Regions from separate parts of the Nitrospirillum guaranorum genome, predicted to be linked through region 2. Evidence: riboswitches for the same ligand, from Rfam matches in the RefSeq annotation. Region 2 holds a riboswitch; each other region holds the start of a gene.
The links. Region 2 has a riboswitch for cobalamin ahead of cobW (cobalamin biosynthesis protein CobW). Riboswitches for the same ligand answer to the same signal wherever they lie in the genome.
Positions count from the first base shown of each region.

Region 1: it holds a riboswitch for cobalamin, as region 2 does, so the genes downstream of both, cobU (bifunctional adenosylcobinamide kinase/adenosylcobinamide-phosphate guanylyltransferase) here and cobW (cobalamin biosynthesis protein CobW) in region 2, are expected to answer to the same signal.
Region 3: it holds a riboswitch for cobalamin, as region 2 does, so the genes downstream of both, UAJ10_RS26895 (TonB-dependent receptor) here and cobW (cobalamin biosynthesis protein CobW) in region 2, are expected to answer to the same signal.

Region 1 covers NZ_JAYEES010000001.1:160,289-166,297, forward strand. The annotation lists gene bluB (5,6-dimethylbenzimidazole synthase) at 1-124, opposite strand, end outside; gene UAJ10_RS00525 (cobyric acid synthase) at 121-1,614, opposite strand; gene cobO (cob(I)yrinic acid a,c-diamide adenosyltransferase) at 1,614-2,234, opposite strand; gene cobU (bifunctional adenosylcobinamide kinase/adenosylcobinamide-phosphate guanylyltransferase) at 2,253-2,777, opposite strand; cobalamin riboswitch at 2,939-3,174, opposite strand; gene UAJ10_RS00540 (glycosyltransferase 87 family protein) at 3,323-4,537, shown strand; gene UAJ10_RS00545 (efflux RND transporter permease subunit) at 4,765-6,009, shown strand, end outside.
Region 2 covers NZ_JAYEES010000002.1:604,796-610,804, reverse strand. The annotation lists gene UAJ10_RS08300 (hypothetical protein) at 1-1,270, shown strand, start outside; gene UAJ10_RS08295 (glycosyl hydrolase family 28-related protein) at 1,370-2,959, shown strand; cobalamin riboswitch at 3,071-3,302, shown strand; gene cobW (cobalamin biosynthesis protein CobW) at 3,594-4,643, shown strand; gene UAJ10_RS08285 (cobaltochelatase subunit CobN) at 4,801-6,009, shown strand, end outside.
Region 3 covers NZ_JAYEES010000004.1:1,157,838-1,163,846, reverse strand. The annotation lists gene UAJ10_RS26900 (4'-phosphopantetheinyl transferase family protein) at 166-885, shown strand; gene UAJ10_RS26895 (TonB-dependent receptor) at 886-2,955, opposite strand; cobalamin riboswitch at 3,095-3,322, opposite strand; gene UAJ10_RS26890 (DEAD/DEAH box helicase) at 3,718-5,316, shown strand; gene UAJ10_RS26885 (hypothetical protein) at 5,387-5,623, shown strand; gene UAJ10_RS26880 (DUF2177 family protein) at 5,743-6,009, shown strand, end outside.

The DNA of each region.
Region 1 (6,009 bases), on a different contig from region 2:
GCAGGCCATCCGGCAGCGGGTCGGTGCGGAAGCGCCGCACATCACGCCGCCAGACCAACAGGTCGCGAAAGTGGGACCGAAAGTCGGCGTCGAAGTCGGGGCATGGCTTGTCAGGAGCGGTCATCGGCTGATGGCCCATAGCGCGTCGAGGTCCAGGTGGCGTTCGGCGGCGATGGCCAGTTCATCCAGCGCCGCCTCCACCGTGCCATCATAACTGTCGAGGCCAGGAGCGGCGTTCCATCGCCGCAACCAGGCCGCCCGCTGGGCGTCATGGCCGAACAGGCCGTGGACATAGGTGCCGGCGATGCGGCCATCCGGGCTGACCGCCCCTTCCGCCGCCGCCCCGCCGCCCCCGGTATCCAGGTGCAGCAGGGGGCGGGCACGGTCCGGTCCCTGGGTCACGCCCAGGTGCATCTCATAGCCCGTGAGGGCCGACCCGCCGGCGGCGTCACGGCCCGTCACCGCCCGCAGGGTCTTGGCCGGGGCCAGCACGGTTTCCACGTCCAGGTAGCCCAGACCGGCGGCGGTGCCGGGCGGCCCCTCGATGCCGTCGGGGTCGGCCACCGTCCGGCCCAGCATCTGATAGCCGCCGCACAGGCCCAGAACCCAGCCGCCCCGGCGCACATGGCCCGCCAGGTCGATGTCCCATCCCTGCGCGCGGAGGAAGGCCAGGTCGGCCAGGGTGGCCTTGGATCCCGGCAGGATGACGCCCTGGGCGTCGCCCGGCAGGGGCCGGCCGGGGGGCACCATCGCCACCGTCACCCCCGGCTCCAGCCGCAGGGGGTCGAGGTCGTCGAAATTGGCGATGCGCGACAGCATGGGCACGGCGATGCGCAAGGGCCCGCCGGCGGCGCGTTTCGCCCAGTGGGCCAAGTCCATGCCATCCTCGGCCGGCAGGCGGGCGGCGGCGACCTGGTGCGGCATGACGCCGAAACAGGGCCAGCGGGTGCGGGCCTCGATCTCCGTCACGCCCTTTTCGAACAGCCGGACATCACCGCGGAACTTGTTGATGAGGAAGCCGCGGATCTGGGCGCGATCCTCCCCGTCCAGCACGCCATGGGTGCCCACCAGGCTGGCGATGACGCCGCCCCGGTCGATGTCGCCAGCCAACACCACCGGCACGCCCGCCGCGCGGGCGAAGCCCATGTTGGCGATGTCGCCGGCGCGCAGATTGGTTTCCGCCGGGCTGCCCGCCCCCTCCACCACCACCAGGTCGCACTCCGCCCGCAGGCGGTGGAAGCTTTCCAGCACGGCCGGCAGCAATTCCCCCTTGCGGCGCTGGTAGGATGAGGCTTCGGCATTGCCCAGCACCCGGCCGCGCAACACCAGTTGCGCGCCCACGTCGGTCTGCGGCTTCAGCAGCACCGGGTTCATGTCCACCGAGGGCGCGACACCGCAGGCGCGGGCCTGCAGCGCCTGGGCGCGCCCGATCTCACCCCCATCCGACGTCACGGCGGCGTTGTTGGACATGTTTTGCGGCTTGAACGGGCGCACCCGCAGGCCGCGCCTGGTGTAGGCCCGCGCCAGGGCCGCCACCAGCAGCGACTTGCCGACGTCCGAACCGGTGCCCTGGATCATCAGGGCGCGGGCGCCCCCGGCGGTGCGGTCGGCCATCAGAAGTCGATCCCGCGCTGCGCCTTGATACCGGCCTGGAAGGGGTGCTTCACCGCCTGGAATTCCGTCACCAGGTCGGCGGCCTCGATGATCTCGGCCTTGGCGTTGCGGCCGGTGACCAGGACGTGGGTGTCGGGCAGGCGGGCGTTCAGCCCGGCCAGCACCTCGGCCACGTCCAGATAACCGTAGCGCAGCACGATGTTGATCTCGTCCAGCACCACCAGGTGGTACTGCGGGTCGGCCAGCATGCGCCGCCCCAGGTCCCAGGCGCGGACGGCGGCGGCGATGTCCCGCTCCTTGTCCTGGGTGTCCCAGGTGAAGCCCTCGCCCATCACATGGTGATCGATCAGGTCGGAAAAGCGCGTCAGCGCCGTCTGCTCCCCCGTCGCCCAGTTGCCCTTCACGAACTGGATAAATCCCACCCGCAGGCCATAACCGGCGGTGCGCAGCATCATGCCCAGCGCCGCCGTGGTCTTGCCCTTGCCGGGGCCGGTGTGGACCATCAGCAGGCCCTTCTCCCCCGTCGCCTGGGCCACGCGGGCGTCCTGCACGGCCTTGCGCTTCTGCATCTTCTCGCGATGGCGGGCGGCTTCGTCGTCCGGGGACTCAAGATCGGCCATGGCAACCTCCTTCCGCTCTTATTTCACTTTCAGGGGCAGGCCCGCCACCGTCAGGAACACCTGCGACGCCGTGGCCGCCAGGCGCTGGTGCAGGCGGCCGGCATGGTCCCGGAAGGCGCGGGCCAGCGCGTTTTCCGGCACGATGCCCATGCCCACCTCGTTCCCCACCAGGACGGTGGCGCCCACGCGGGCGGCCAGCGCCGCCTCCAGCCCCGCGACGGCGGCGGCCACGTCCCGATCGGCCAGCATGACGTTGGTCAGCCATAGCGTCAGGCAGTCGACCAGGACCGGCCCATCGCCGCCGGCGGCCAGCGCGTCGGCCAGATCCAGCGGCGCCTCCACCGTCGTCCAACCGGGCACGCGGTCAGCCTGGTGCCGGCCGATGCGGTCGCGCATCTCGTCATCCCAGGCCTGGGCGGTGGCGATATAGGTCCAGGGACCGGGCAGCGCGGTCACCAGCCCCTCGGCGAAGCGGCTTTTGCCGGAGCGGGCGCCGCCCAAGACCAGGGTGACGCCGGGGACGGCCATGTGCTCATGCGTCATCAGTCAGTTCCATCCCACCCGGTCTCACGCAGCGGTGGTACCAGAGGCCAAGACCGGCCGGAAGGAGGGGATTGCCTGTCGACGAGACCGAGGGGCCGCGAGCCCATGGGGCCCGCGTCGCCGCTGACCGGTTCCGCCGGGACACCCCGCCCCCGCGACCCTGCGCAATACCGCCGGCGGCAGGTCTCCTGGCTCACGGGTCAGGGCGCCGGCCCGGCCTTCCCAGGTTCCATCGGGAACCCAGTGGCCATCCCCCATACGGGGCCCCGTACGAGGGCGGGCGGCGCTCACCGTTCACAGTTGCGGGGGCAGCCGTGGAGTCGGATGCCGGGCATCCCCACCACGTTCCCTTTTCATCCACAGGCGTGCCTGTGGAACCGTCGGCGACGGCAGCCTTACGGCAATCGTTCGCGCCGGGCAAGGGCGGCATCGCGGCATTTTATCATAAATATGCAACGGCCAGGCCTTAGGGCTTGACCTTGAGCGCAAAGGTGTTAGGCATAGACCATAGAGCCTATTACCTATGAGATAGGTTGTTCCGCAGCATGGTCCGCCCGCCGCTTCTTCCCCTGCCGCGCCCACTGGTGTTCGGCCTCGCCCTCTGGGCCATCGCCCTGGTGGCGATCGAGGCGCAGGTGATTAGTGGACGGTTCGTTTCTGAATTCCACATCTACGCCGAGGCCACCTGGGCCTGGTGGCAGGGTGCGGAGATTTACGAGGACGGCATCAACGGCTTCCTCTACCTGCCGTCCAGCGCCGTGCTGTTCACTCCGTGGGCCTATCTTCCGCCGCTGTTGGGGGATGCCCTGTGGCGCCTGAGCCTGCTGGCGGTGTGCTGGTGGGGCGTGGGGCGGCTGTGCCGCCTGCTGGCGCCGGCGGATGGCCGGGGCGTGGATTGGCAACGGCTGTTCGGCGTCGCCCTGCTGGCGGCACTGCCCATTGGGGTGGTGGATCTGCGCGGCGCCCAGACGGAATTCCTGATGCTGGGCCTGATGCTGGCCGGCCTGGCCGACGTGGCGGAAGGCCGGTGGCGCCGTGCCGCCTTCCTGCTGGTGCTGGCCGGCGCGTTCAAGCCCCAGGCCCTGGCCCTGGTCATGCTGGCCTTCGCCCTGTGGCCCCGCCTGCGCCTGTCCCTGGCGCTATGGCTGGCGGCGGCGCTGGCCCTGCCCCTGGCGCACTGGGACCCCGGCTACGCCCTGGGGGAATACGGCCAGCTTGTGCGCAAGACCATGAGCAGCGCCAACCCCGGCGGCGGTGTCTGGCACGATTTCGCCAATGGCCTGGCCACCTTGGGCCTGCCGCTGGATCTGATGGCGCAGACCGCCATCCGCGCCCTGGCCGGCGTCGCCGTGCTGATCCTGGCGCGCGGCACCGTCAGCCGCCTGCCGGCCCCCAAGGCCGCCGCCACCGTGGCGGCGCTGATGGTCACCTATCTGCTGTTGTTCAACCCACGCACGGTCCTGGGCCATTTCGGCGACATGGCGCTGGTCGCCGGCGCCCTGGCGGGCTGGGAATTTCATGTCCGTCGCAATCGCGCGCTGGGCTGGGTGCTGGTGCTGTTGTGCTTCGCGCTGACCACGCACGTTTGGACACGGGGCCTGCATCTGGCCACCGCCACGTGGTTCAAGCCGTTGCTGGCCTGCGGATTCGGCCTGTACGTGGTGGTGCGCTGGGTACCTTCCCTGCCCGACCGCCCCGTCGCAGGGGGTCAGGACGCCGCCCGGGATACAGCGGGGGAGAGCCTGGCCATCCAAGGCTGATCGCCTTACATTCCCTTCGCCAACGGCGCAGTGACGCAGGCCACAGTTTTCCGATTTGGCGGCGATTGGTCGCGGCATGCCTAAATTCGAACCGTTGCGTATCGAAGTAGGTTCCCCTGAACCATCAAGCGCGTTAATTGTTTTGGGCTGTGCCGGGCGGGGGGCGACCTCGGCCCCTGGGCGTAGCGTTGCATTTTTCCGCATCGCATTGCCGGAGCCCCGTCCCCATGTGGATCGTCGCCTACGCCCTGAGGCGCCCCTATAGTTTCGCCGTGCTGGCCGGCCTGATCACGCTGCTGGGCGTGCTAAGCCTGTTCAAGATGCCCACGGACATCTTCCCCGAGGTGGAGATCCCCACGGTCACCGTGGTGTGGAGCTACTCGGGCCTGGACGCGCAGGAAATGACCGGCAAGATCACCGCCTTCGGTGAGCTGGCCATCATCAACACCGCCGACAACGTGGCGGAGGTGGAGTCCGAGACGTCCAACGGCGTGGGCATCATCCGCACCACCTTCCAGCCCGGCGTGAACATCGACCTGGCCATCTCCCAGATCTCCGCCATCTGCCAGACCATCCTGAAGCGCATGCCCACGGGCACGCAGCCGCCGCTGATCGTGCAGTACAGCCGGTCCTCCGTGCCCATCCTGCAGCTGGCGCTGTCGTCCGACACCATGTCGGAGGCGCAGCTGTACGACTACGGCCGCATCACCATCCGGTCGCAGATCAGTGACATTCCCGGCATGCGCCTGCCCCTGCCCTATGGCGGCAACGCGCGCCAGATTATGGTCGACATCGACCCGGACAAGCTGCGCAGCTACGGCCTGACCCCCAACGACGTCAACAAGGCCATCACCGCGCAGAACCTGAACCTGCCGTCCGGTACCGCCAAGATCGGCGACACCGAATACCAGGTGGGCCTGAACAGCTCGCCCATCGCCGTCGACACCTTCAACGACATCCCCTTGCGCGACGTGAACGGCCGCACCGTGTTCATGCGCGACGTGGCCAATGTCCGCGACGGCGCCGCGGTGCAGACCAACGTGGTGCACGCCGACGGCCAGCCCGCCGTGCTGCTGACCATCATGAAGCTGGGCGGCGCCAGCACCCTGGCGGTGGTGGACGAGGTCATGCGCCGCCTGCCGGAGATCCGCAAGGCGGCGCCGGAGGGCATGCGCATCCAGCCGCTGTTCGACCAGACCACCTTCATCAAGCACGCCATGGAAGGCATCCAGCACGAGGGCCTGATCGTGGGCGCGCTGGTGGCCATCCTGATCCTGCTGTTCCTGGGCGGCTGGCGCAGCACGGCCATCGTGCTGACCTCCATCCCGCTCTCCATCCTGACGGCCGTGGCCGTGCTGTCCATGGCCGGCCACACCCTGAACGTGATGACCCTGGGCGGCCTGGCGCTGGCCATCGGCATCCTGGTGGACGACGGCACCGTGGCCATCGAGAACATCCACCGCCACATCGGC
Region 2 (6,009 bases):
CGTTGGCGCTTGGTTCTTTGAGTTTTATACTCATATAATGCACCAAAAGGAAATGACCGAAATCGGTGATTTTCCCCTGGCGTCCCTCCAGCGCAGCCGGATGTACATCAGCTTAAATCGCCGCGTCCGACGCCATCGGGTCCTTTTAGCCAGCTACCTGCAAGCGCGCGGATTGCTCGAAAGAGGGCACTTTTCATTTGGCGGAAAAGACGCAGCGGAAATTGACAACGCCCACATTCGTCAAAATGAAATTAATGCGGCACTTACACTTGCCATGCAGCTCCATAATAGGACTGATATAGACCAGTCCCTCGGCCATATATTGAATAATGAACCTTACGTATTGGATGTTAATTTTCAGGCAGCGTATTCTGATCGGGGCATATTTAATGAAAAAGTGCTGAGCACCGGAAACGATATCAAGAATTATTTTCGAGACAGCCATTTTGCGATCATAACGGAAACAGATTTTGGTACTTCTGATTATGATTTCCTGCTAACGGAAAAGACCTACAAGGCGATATTGCTAGGCGTCCCGTTTATCGTGCTATCTGGCCCTTACAGCTTAGCAGCACTGCGCATGAGCGGCTATGAGACCTACGATTCCGTCATTGATGAGAGGTATGACACTATACGTAGTCCTCAGCATCGGTTTGCTGCGGCAATGAATTCTATTGAAGAAACAGTAGCTAAGATAGACTTGGATGCAAACGCATATATCAACGCGATTATCCCAATAGCGCAACGCAATCAGGCACGCTTCATCGCGCTGGTTCCGCAAAAAATCCGAAACTTCGTCGAAGAACTGAAAGACCGGATCAAGCGAGCAGAGACAGCCGGCTACCGCTCCTTCCCCGGCATGCTTTCCGACGGTGCACTTTCGGGCGACTTGGGAGAAGTGATTCCAGCACGGTTCGACGACGGCTTCTACCAGTTTGAAGTCGCGTTTGGCGGCAGGTGGTGCCGGGAGCAGGGCGTCCTTACCATCTGGGCTGAATCCGGAATCTGGGAATTGACTTTGCTTATAAATAAGATGCCGCCGGATCATGCGCCAACCTTTTATATAAATGATCGCCGTACCGTCCCGACATTCTCCATGACTGAAGATCGCCTAGAGGTTAAATTCCAGGCTGAGGCTCGGGGCGGATTCTTTACCGTGAAGATCGTCCCCAGAAGCACCTTCATTCCGGGCCTGGATCAACCGGGAACGGCGGATTACCGCTCGCTCGGTGCTTATGTTTTTAACATGGGCAAGCTCAGACGATTGTAATCCATGCGATAATAATTTGTCGACGCTTTGCATATCCTCACTACCGGAATTGCAAAGCGCCGGCGTTCCCCGTAATCGACATCCGATGTGGGTGGAAATATGCGAAGCGCTCCGGCCGAGGCATTTATTTGGTTCCTGTTTTCAGTCCCTTGCCTTTTTTGCGCGCATCCCACCTCGGCACAGGAAAAGGCTGTCCTGCCACAGACCCTGAATGTTCTCGAATTTGGGGCGGATCCTGCTGGCAAGCAGGATAGCGCCACCCCAATTGAAGCAGCTATTTCCGCTGCCTGCGCCAAAAGCAAAGCGGTTTCGCCAAGAACCATACATATTCCGCCTGGGTCATATAGCATATCCCACACAATCAACATAAGCTGCGATGATTTATCAATTGAAGGATCGGGAAAAGGCGTGACGACTTTATTTCCGACATCAAGTGGCGACGTATTCTTTGTGAAAAATAATGAAAAAAGCCCACGCCTGTATTCTGTTAATTTTCGGGATTTTCAAATTTATCGTACAGACGATCCGAAATCAGGCGCAGGTATTCATTATCTAAATGTTGTAGGGGGCAATATTGACCACATTTCCGTCGCCGGTCAATATATTGGCATTGAAATTGAATCCTCCCTTAGTCTGTATTTCAATGATGTCAATCCAGGCGGCAACAACAAGAGCGAGGGGTCACGGCTTTGGTGGGTGCACCGGTCCGGTCCCGATGGGGACAATCCATCAGAAAACTTCGTTGTGAACACCAATTCCCGTGCACAGCAGCGGGGAACCTACACTTACGGCATCCTGATCCAGGACACCGACGGCTTCAACATGGCCAACTATCATGTGGGCTTCACTAAAGGTCCGGCGTTAGAAGTGAAATCTCAATATCCTGGCGATGTCGCAGTCGGATTAACATTCTCCAACGGCGGCTTCGATGAGGCTCAATATTGTATCCACTCCACTCGAGCCCCTGGCGACACCGGCAATCGTGGAGCGTGGAGCTTCAACGGCGTGCTCTGCGAGCTGTCCGACCTAGATGGCTTCTACAATGACGACCCTCGTCTGACCAACGTCATCGCCATCGGATCCGCCTTTTTTCTGAACGGCCGTCACGGCTTAAATCTGTCGGCCGGCTCGGGCTTCAAGTTAGGTCAGTCCATCTTCAGCGCCAACAACCGCGAGAACCACGGCGGCGACCATGTCATGCTGTCGGGCACGGTAACCGACGTCAATCTGGACGGCAGCAGCTTTGTTCGAAGCGATGGGCGCAATCCCGTGGATTACGACGTGGTTCTGGCTGACCGCGCCGACCAGATTAGCGTCCAAGACGTCAAGCACGCGGGCGCCACCAAAGGGGATATCGATAGCCACGGAAGCGGCCAATATATCGCCCTTTCCGCCGTCTATTCAGGCCGTAGCACTACCCTGGGCGCCGACAGGTTAGCCCTGGCCGGGACGACGCCCCCCATCGGAGGTAGGCGGCTGGAGGCGGGAACATGCGCCGCCGGGATCGCCGTCGTCGCGAGCGCCCAACCTTCCATGGCGGCAATCGCCAGTCCCGCCGGGACGGATGCCGGGGACGGATTCCAGATCCGGGCTTTCGTATCGGCGCCGGGAGCGGTGACGGTGAAAGTGTGCGCCATCTCGTCTGCGACGCCGGTCACAACACGTTACAACGTCCGAGTGCTGGAGTGAAGCTGATGATCGGCGACAATTCAGATACCCCCACGCACCAGCACCAGCTGGACTTTCGAGGAAAGTCGAGGCTCGCCCACAAAGCCATCGATCGCCGCCTCCGACCCGGCGCAGTTTCGCCGGAGTGATAGTATCCTTTCGCCCTGGTCGGGGGGATAATAGGAAGTCTGGTTCGATGCCGGAGCTGCCCGCGCAACTGTATGCGGTCAATGTTGACCCACAGCCGGTCCCCAGTTGGACCTACGGTTAATGCCACTGGTGTGGACCTTGGGTCTCGACCGAGAAGGCAGGGTCGGCGTTATAATCCGCAAGCCAGGAGACTTGCTATCGCGAAGGCCCACGTCCAATCTGCCGGGATGACGGAGAAAGGGAATATCGCCATGGTCCTCCTCCCACCGAGGTTTCGTTCGCGCACCTTCCATTCGCTGTCCGCTAGAGCAAGATATGATCTTTCGTCACTGCGGCTTGCTCATAACCTGTTCATGGTAGAGTGGATTTAAACGATCAAGTGGCTTTACCTGATCGCGTTCCGCTCAAATCGGGATTATTGGCCGCATCACGCGTCGCGTCCCACCCGCCCCACTGCCGACCGAAGTGCGTCCCGTTATCCGCCTTTCGCTTGAGAGCCCCGCACATGCCGACCCCCACCGCCAAAATCCCCGCCACCGTCATCACCGGCTTCCTCGGCGCCGGCAAGACCACGCTGATTCGTGGCCTGCTGCAGAACCCCGGCGGCCGGCGCCTGGCGCTGATCATCAATGAGTTCGGCGATGTCGGCGTCGATGGCGCCGTGCTCAAGGGCTGCGGCGACGAGACCTGCCCGGAGGACCGGGTGATCGAACTGGCCAACGGCTGCCTGTGCTGCACGGTGGCGGATGATTTCGTGCCGGCGCTGGAAACGCTGCTGAACCGCGCCGACCCGCCGGACCACATTATCATCGAGACCAGCGGCCTGGCCCTGCCCAAGCCGCTGGTGCGCGCCTTCACCTGGCCGGCCGTGCGGTCCCGCGTGACGGTGGACGGCGTGGTAGCGGTGGTGGCGGCCGACGCCGTGGCGGAGGGCCGCTTCGCCCCGGATGCCGAGGCCCTGGCGCGGCAAAAGGCGGCCATGGAGGCCGGCGACGCCACGGTGGAGCATGAGACCCCCGTGCAGGAGGTGTTCGAGGACCAGGTGCTGTGCGCCGACCTGATCCTGGTCAGCAAGACCGACCTGGTGGACGAGGCCGGGCTGGCCGCTGTGGCCGAGACGGTGAAGGCCCTGCGACCCGCCGCCCCGCCACTGGTGCGCGTGGCCCATGGCGATGTCGACCCCGACGTGCTGCTGGGCCTGTCGGCCGCGGCGGAAGCCGACCTGGACGCCCGCGTCAGCCATCACGACAACGAGGAAGAGCACGACCACGACGACTTCACCAGCTTCGTGGCCGAACTGCCGTCCCAAGCCGATCCCGAGGCCCTGGTCCGCCGGCTGGTCGAGGCGGCCCAGCGCTTCGGCATCCTGCGCCTGAAGGGCTTCATCGATGTGCCGGGCAAGCCCATGCGCCTGCTGGTCCAGGGCGTGGGGAACCGTATCCAGACCAGCTATGACCGGCTGTGGGCGCCGGACGAGGCGCGACGCAGCCGCCTGGTGGTGATCGGCGAGACCGGCATGGACAGGACGGCCATCGAGGCGGCGCTGGCCGCCTGACTGGCAGCGGGTGCGGGGCGTGGACGCAAAGCGGCCCTATCCCCCATCCCCCTGCCTGTTGACCAATCCACCTGTTGAATTGACGGCGTATAGGGGCTAGAGCGGCATAACGCTCGCTTTCGTCTTTCAGTGTCGTCACACGGGTTCCGCCCCTCCCATGCACCTGCTGCCCACCCAGGCCGAGGATCTGCTGGCGTCCCCCCAAGCCGAGGATTTGGGGCAAACGCCGGCGGACTGCGTGCTGTTGTCCTTTTCCGACAGCGACCTGTCCTCGGTGGCCGCCGCCTACCACGCCCTGGGTGATGTTCCCTGGCGGCCGACCTTGCGCCTGGCCAACCTGATGCGCCTGGGCCATCCCCTGTCCGTCGACCTGTATGTCGAGGCGGTGATTTCGCGGGCCCGCCTGGTCGTGCTGCGCCTGAACGGCGGGACCGGCTATTGGCGTTATGGGCTGGAGCAGGTGGCACAGACCTGCAAGGCCCGAGGTATCCCTTTGGCCGTCCTGCCCGGCGAGGCCAAGGCCGATCCCGGCCTGGACGCCGCCGGCACCGTGGACCAGACCGCCGCCCGCCGGCTGTGGCGCTGCTTCGTTGAAGGCGGGCCCGAGAACACCGCCCGGTTCCTGGCCGAGACCGCCCATCTGCTGGGCCGGCAGCCACCCGCCACCCTCTTGGCGGGCGAGCCCACACCCTTGCCCCGATACGGGCGGCACGAGACGTGGCGCGCGCCCATCCCTGTCGAAGGCCCGCCTGCGGCGCTGGTCTTCTACCGATCGCACCTGCAGGCCGGCAACCTGGCGCCCCTGCACGCCCTGGCCGACGCCCTGGCCCGGCGCGGCCTGGCGCCCCGCCTCTATTATGTGGCCAGCCTGAAGGAAGGCCCGGCCGCCCAATGGCTGGCGGCCGAACTGGCGGCCCTGCGGCCAGCCGTGGTCCTGAACGCCACCGGATTTTCCGCGCGCCAGGGTCCGGAGGACTCATCGCCGCTGGACGCCCCCGGCGTGCCGGTGCTGCAGGCCGTGTTGTCCACGGGCACGGAGGCGCTGTGGGAAAAGGCCCGCGCCGGCTTAGGCCCGGCGGACCTCGCCATGACCGTGGTGCTGCCGGAAATGGACGGTCGGCTGCAAGGCCCCGCCATTGCCTTCAAGGCGGCGGCCGACTGGGACCCCGCCCTGGAATACGCCCCGACCTTGAGCCGCCCCCGTGCGGACCGGGTGGACGCGCTGGCCGACAAGGCGGCCGCCTGGGCCCGGCTGGCCGCCACCCCGCCGGCGGAGCGACGCGTGGCCCTGGTGCTGTCCGACTATCCCGCCCGCGGCGGCACCGGTCTGGCGCTGGGCCTGGACACGCCCGCCAGCACCCTGGCC
Region 3 (6,009 bases), on a different contig from region 2:
ACCTTCGGCGAGGCGGATATCCGAAGCTGTAGCGGTGCCATGGGCGGGGTACCGCGCCGGTTGGGGGCTCAGGATTGAAGGTCCTGGGACCGAGGCCTTGACAGGGGGCGGCCGGGCGCCTGATCTGGCCCGGCCCTTTGACCCCTGTCGCCCGAACGGATGACCATGCCGCTGCTGCGGACCCTGCCCTTGAGCACGCTGGATGACGCGGCCTATGCCCGCCTGTGGCCCCTGCTGGATGAGGGGGAGCAGGTGCGGGCCCGCCGCTTCGTGTTCGAGGCCAACCGGCGGGAATATGTGGCGGCGCACGGTTTGGCCCGGCTGTGGCTGGGCCGCCTGCTGGGTCGGCCGCCGGCGGCGCTGGTCTTCACCCCCCTTACGCCGCAGGGCAAGCCGGGGCTGGTGGGGGCGCCGGTGGGGCTGGACTTCAACCTGTCGCACACCGACGGCCTGGTGGCCTGCGCCGTGACCCTGGATGCCGGCACGCGGATAGGCGTGGATGTCGAGCGCGGCGACCGCCGCATCGGGGCGGAGGTGGCGACGGCCATGTTCGCGCCCGAGGAACTGGCTTGGCTGGATGCCCGGCCCGCCGGGCGCGGCGGGCCGGACCTGGTGACCTTCTGGACCCTGAAGGAGGCCTACATCAAGGCCTTGGGGCTGGGCCTGTCGCTGCCCACCGACAGTTTCGCCATGGCACCCGACGCCATAACGCCCCATGGCCCCGCGCTGATCCGCCACGACGGGTCGCTGCCGCCGGGCCAGGCCTGCCGGCTGTGGCGGCGCGACCTGCCCAGCGGTCACGCGGTGGCCGTGGCCTGGATGGGCCCGGTCGGCCAGCCCCCCGCCGACCTGGGGATGGAGGAAGGGCTGGCCGACCTGTGGTGATCAGAAAACCTTACCAACCGTGAAGCGGACGGAGCGGGGCTCCAGCGGGTGGACATGCAGGTCGCCGACGCCCTCCGCCGGTTCGCCCTTCAGCCGGTCGGTGTAATAATAGTCGGCGGCGTCATCCTTGCTGTCGAAGACGTTGTAGAGGCCGACGCCGAAGCGCAGGCCGCCCTCCAGCGTATAGTTGGCCGTCAGGTTCCACTCCTGGCTGCCCGACGAGCGCACGCTGTTGTCCTCGATCAGTGGATGGGCGCCGAAGTAGCGATACTCCACGCCGCCGCTCCATCCCGTCTCCTGGGGACCCAAGTCCCGCAGGTATATCGCCAGCGAGCCGATCAGCTTGGGCGCGTCGGGGATGAAGCTGCCGGCCGGATCGCGGTCGGTGTAGCGGGCATGGCTGAAGGCGACGCTACCGTAGAACTCCAGCCAGCCGACGGGGGCGTAGGTGGTGTTCAGTTCCAGCCCGCGCCGGCGGCTGGGGCGGCCCGCCTCCGTCTGGCCCACGTCGGCGTCGTAGGTCAGCTCCGACACGAAATCCATCTGGAAGGCCGTCAGGGTGGCGGTCAGGTTGGGCAGCAGGGTGCTGCGGATGCCCACCTCCTCGCCGGTGGCCTTGGCCAGCAAGGGCGCATCACCCCCATTGGCGCCTTTGGGGGTGACGCCGCGCACGTCGTCGCTGTGAAAGCCGCGGCCGGCGCTGACATAGACCTCCGTCCCCTCCCACAGGGTGGCGATGGCGCTGCCCTTGGGCTGGAACAGGCGGGCCGCCACCACGCCGGCGTTGCTGCCGTGGTCGGTGGCGGTCAGATAGTCCTCGCGCACGCCCACGACGGTGCGCAGCCAGGGTGTCCAGTGGCTGGTGGCCTGGGCATAGGCGCCGCCACCGGCCTCCCGGACGTTGTCATCGCTTAGCAGGGCGTGGGCCACGCGGGCCTTGGTCGCCCGCAGATCCACATGCACATCATCGAAGCGCGCGTCCAGGCCGGTCACGATCTCATGATCCAGGCCCAGCAGGCTCACGGGCCGGCTGTAGCTGACGGCCCCGCCGGCCACCATGCGGCTTTCATTTTGGGCGTGCTGGTCACCGTCGACGGGGTTGTCCAGGAAATGGGTGAAGTTGTTCCACAGCGTCAGCTGGTTGTTGATGACGTAGGCATTGGCCGTCACCTGACCGCCGGCCAGCCAGCCGGCCTCTACCGGCGTGGCGAGGGTGCCGGACAGGCTCATGCGCCGCGCCTGGCCGCCGTCCGTGGGGTCCAGGGTGCCATAGCGGCCGATCAGACCCTGCGCGATGGCGCGTTCCGGCTGGTCGGTGGTGGCGTTCCACAGCGCGCGGTAGTACATGGCCGTGACGCTGAAGCCGTCGTCCCGCTCCCCCTGGCCGTAGCGCAGCACGGCGTTGCCCTTGCGCAGGTTGTCCGGGTGGTCCCAGGGGCCGTCATAATGCACCAGCTCCCCACCCGCCATCAGCTGCCCGGCGCCCACCGCCGTGGTGCCGGCGGCGAAGGCGCGCCGATAGCCCAGCGTGCCGGCCGTCAGCGCCACCTGGGCCGGAATCTGGTCCAGATAGCCCATCTGGATGGAGCCGACAGCGGAGAAGTCGCCTTGCGCCGCGAAGTAGGGGCCCTTGGTGTAGCCGATGCCGCTGGCGAGTTCCGGAATCACGAAGTTCAGGTCGGTATAGCCCTGGCCGTGCGCGTGGGTGCGCATATTCACCGGCATGCCGTCCACGCTGGTGGCCATGTCGGTGCCGTGGTCCAGGTTGAATCCACGCAGCAGGTACTGGTTGGCCTTGCCCTCACCGCTGTGGCTGGTGACCACCAGGCCGGGCACCGTCTCCAGCATCTGGCCCACGCGATAGGCGGGCAGCAGATCCAGTTCCTCCTTCACCACCACGCCCTGGCTGGAGGTGGCGGCCGTGCCGATCAGGTCGCGGCGGGCGGCGGTGACCACCACGTCGTCAAGGGTGGCGGGGGACGACGCGTCGCCCTCCATGCAGGCGGCAAGGGCTGTGGGGCTGCTCAGAAACAGCAGCGGTGTTATTATTCCGGTAAAGAAACGACCCATGATTTGTTGGCCTCTGGCAACGTGACACGTCACCACGGGCCAAAGAATGGGTCACCCAACCCTCGGCCTGGATATTCCCAAACGGCCGGGACGGCGGACGCCCTCTCCCCATCGGTGCACCCCGCCCAATGTGCCCGTGCGTGACCACGGCGTGACGGCAGGTCTCCTGGCTCACGGGTCGTCACCCTGGCACCGCCTTCCCGGTTTCCCAGTGGCTTCGGTCCCCGCCCATGATATCGCGCGGGGATGGTGTCGGGCTCGCCGTTCACAGTTGCGGGGGCAGCCGCGGCATCGGGGAGGGGATCCCCACCGCGTTCCCTTTTCATCCCGCCCGGTCGGAGCGGGAACCGTCAGGGCTTTTCTACGGGGAATTGCAGGCGCGCGCAAACGCGATGTCGCGGCGCGGGGGTGAACACCCTGGCGCACAAGCTTGGCGGTTGTGTGACAAGGCCCACCCGCGCCGGGGCATGGCAGCAATACGGGGCGGTTCGAGCGATTTCCCTTGTACCTGGGACCGGTCACAGCCACTTATGCGGTCTTAAGGAATGGATGGCATCATCCGTTCCCATGCCGGGCCGCTGGGCCCGGCGGTATCCCCCGGGTGGCGCGTAGCGGTGGCGGCCAAATCGCCCCTGTAGCACCCAGGGCATACTCGACCTTCTGACACATGCCTGCCGGCACGCGCCCGGGCAAGGGCTTGACCGCGATCCGCGGCCGCGAGAAACAAACGCGGCCGGCGCGTCGCCCTGGGATTCCAAGACATTGACCGCTTTCGACACCCTTTCGCTGCGGCCTGAGATTCAGGCCGCCCTGGCCCAGCTGGGCCATCACACCGCCACCCCCATCCAGGCGCGGGCCATTCCCCATGCGCTGGAGGGCCGCGACATCCTGGGCATCGCCCAGACGGGCACCGGCAAGACCGCCGCCTTCACCCTGCCCATCCTACAGCGCCTGGGGGCCGCCCCCTCGGCCCTGCCGCTGCGCATGCCCCGCGCCCTGATCCTGACGCCGACGCGTGAGCTAGCGGTGCAGATCGGTGAGAGCATCACCAACTATGGCGTGGGCCTGAGGCTCAGCCACACCGTCATCCTGGGCGGCGTCGGCCAGGGCAGCCAGGTGAAGGCGCTGGCCAACGGCATCGACATCCTGGTGGCCACGCCCGGCCGCCTGCTGGATCTGATGACCCAGGGCCACGTGCGCCTGGACAAGGTCGAGGTGCTGGTGCTGGACGAAGCCGACCGCATGCTGGACATGGGCTTCATCCACAGTCTGAAGAAGATCATGGCCAAGCTGCCGGCCAACCGGCAGACGCTGTTCTTCTCCGCCACCATGCCGGCCGACGTCTCTGAATTGGCCAATAAGATGCTGCGGGACCCTCTGCGGGTGGAGGTGACGCCCGTCTCCACCACGGTGGAGCGGATCACCCAGAAGGTGATTTTCGTCCCCGCGGCGGAAAAGCGCCACGTGCTGGTCGACCTGATCCGCGGTGATGCCGGCATGCAGCGCAGTATCGTCTTCACCCGCACCAAGCATGGCGCCAACCGCGTGTCGGCCCAGCTGGAGCAGGCGGGCATCGAGGCTGCCGCCATCCACGGCAACAAGTCACAGAACGCGCGACAGAAGGCGCTGGACGGCTTCCGTGCCGGTGCCGTGCGGGTGCTGGTGGCGACCGACATCGCGGCGCGCGGCATCGACGTGGACGGCGTCACCCACGTGGTGAACTTCGAGCTGCCCAACGAGCCGGAGACCTACGTCCACCGCATCGGTCGCACCGCCCGCGCCGGCGCCTCCGGCGTCGCCGTGTCGCTGTGCACCGCCGATGGCGATGAGCGCGTCTATCTGCGCGACATCGAGAAGCTGATCCGCAAGTCCATCCCGGTGGGTGAGCGGCCCGAGGCCACGCCCCAGGCCGCCGCCGCCCCGGTGAGCCGTCCGCCCCTGCCGGCCCGCCAGCCGCGCAACGGCGGCGGCAATGGCGGCCGTGGACAGCCGCGTGGCCAGCGTGGCGCCGAGGGCCAGGCCGAAGCCAGGCCCGCCCGGGCCGACGGCCAGCGCCCCGCCCGGACGGAGGGCAACCGTCCGCAGGGCCCGCGCCCCCCGCAGGCGCCGCGTCCCCAGGGTCCGCGTCCTGAAGGGGCGCGCCCCGATGGCGCCCGTCCGCAGCAACAGGCGCGCCCACAGGGCCAGCGTCCGGCCCAGCCGCAGGGGCAGCGCCCCAACGCCGCCCGCCCGGCGGCACCGCGTCCCGCCCAGGATGGCCGGGGCACCCAGTTCTCCAGTTTCGTGGCGGCCTTGAACGCCAACGAAGATCAGCAGCCGTCGGCGCGCGAGGATCGCAACCGTCCGCGCCGCCGCCGCTGATCCCAGTCCGGGTCCCAAGTCCTGGTCCCAAGTTCTGGTCTTGATGGTTCTTTAGGAAGAGGAGGTCCCCATGGGCCGCAGCAGCAAGCCGAAATCCAAGTCCGTCAGCGAATTCGTCCTGTTCGACGTCCTGTACGATGACGGGTCGCGGTCGTCCAACCGTCGCGTTCCCTCGTCCGAACTGGGCGGCCTGGATGGTGACGAGCCCGCCCGCGCCATCATCGAGGCGCAGGACCGCGAAATCGCCGCCATGTCCGGCAATCCGCGTGGCCGAATCAAGTCGCTGACCCGCTCGCCGGTCCGGTAAGTCGCCGGTCGGGTAAGCCTTGGGCTGATCCATCCGCATCGCCGACGCGTATTGAGAAACGTCCCGTGCCCAGGTCCGGGGCGTTTTTCTTTTTTGGCTTCGCGGGGGAAGAAAAGGCCATGGGAACAGTGCTGCGCCAGGCCGCGATCTACGCGGCGACCCTTATCGCTTTCCTGGCCCTGGACGCCGTCTGGCTGACCCGCATGGTCGGGTTTTACCGCCAGGTGATGGGCGACATGGTCGCGCCCCAGCCGCGCCTGGGGCCGGCGGCCCTGTTCTACCTGCTCATGGCGGGCGGCATCGTGTTCTTCTGCGTGGAGCCGGCGACGCGGTCGGAGGCTCCGTTGACGCAAGCGCTGATGCGCGGCGCGGTGTTCGGCCTTCTC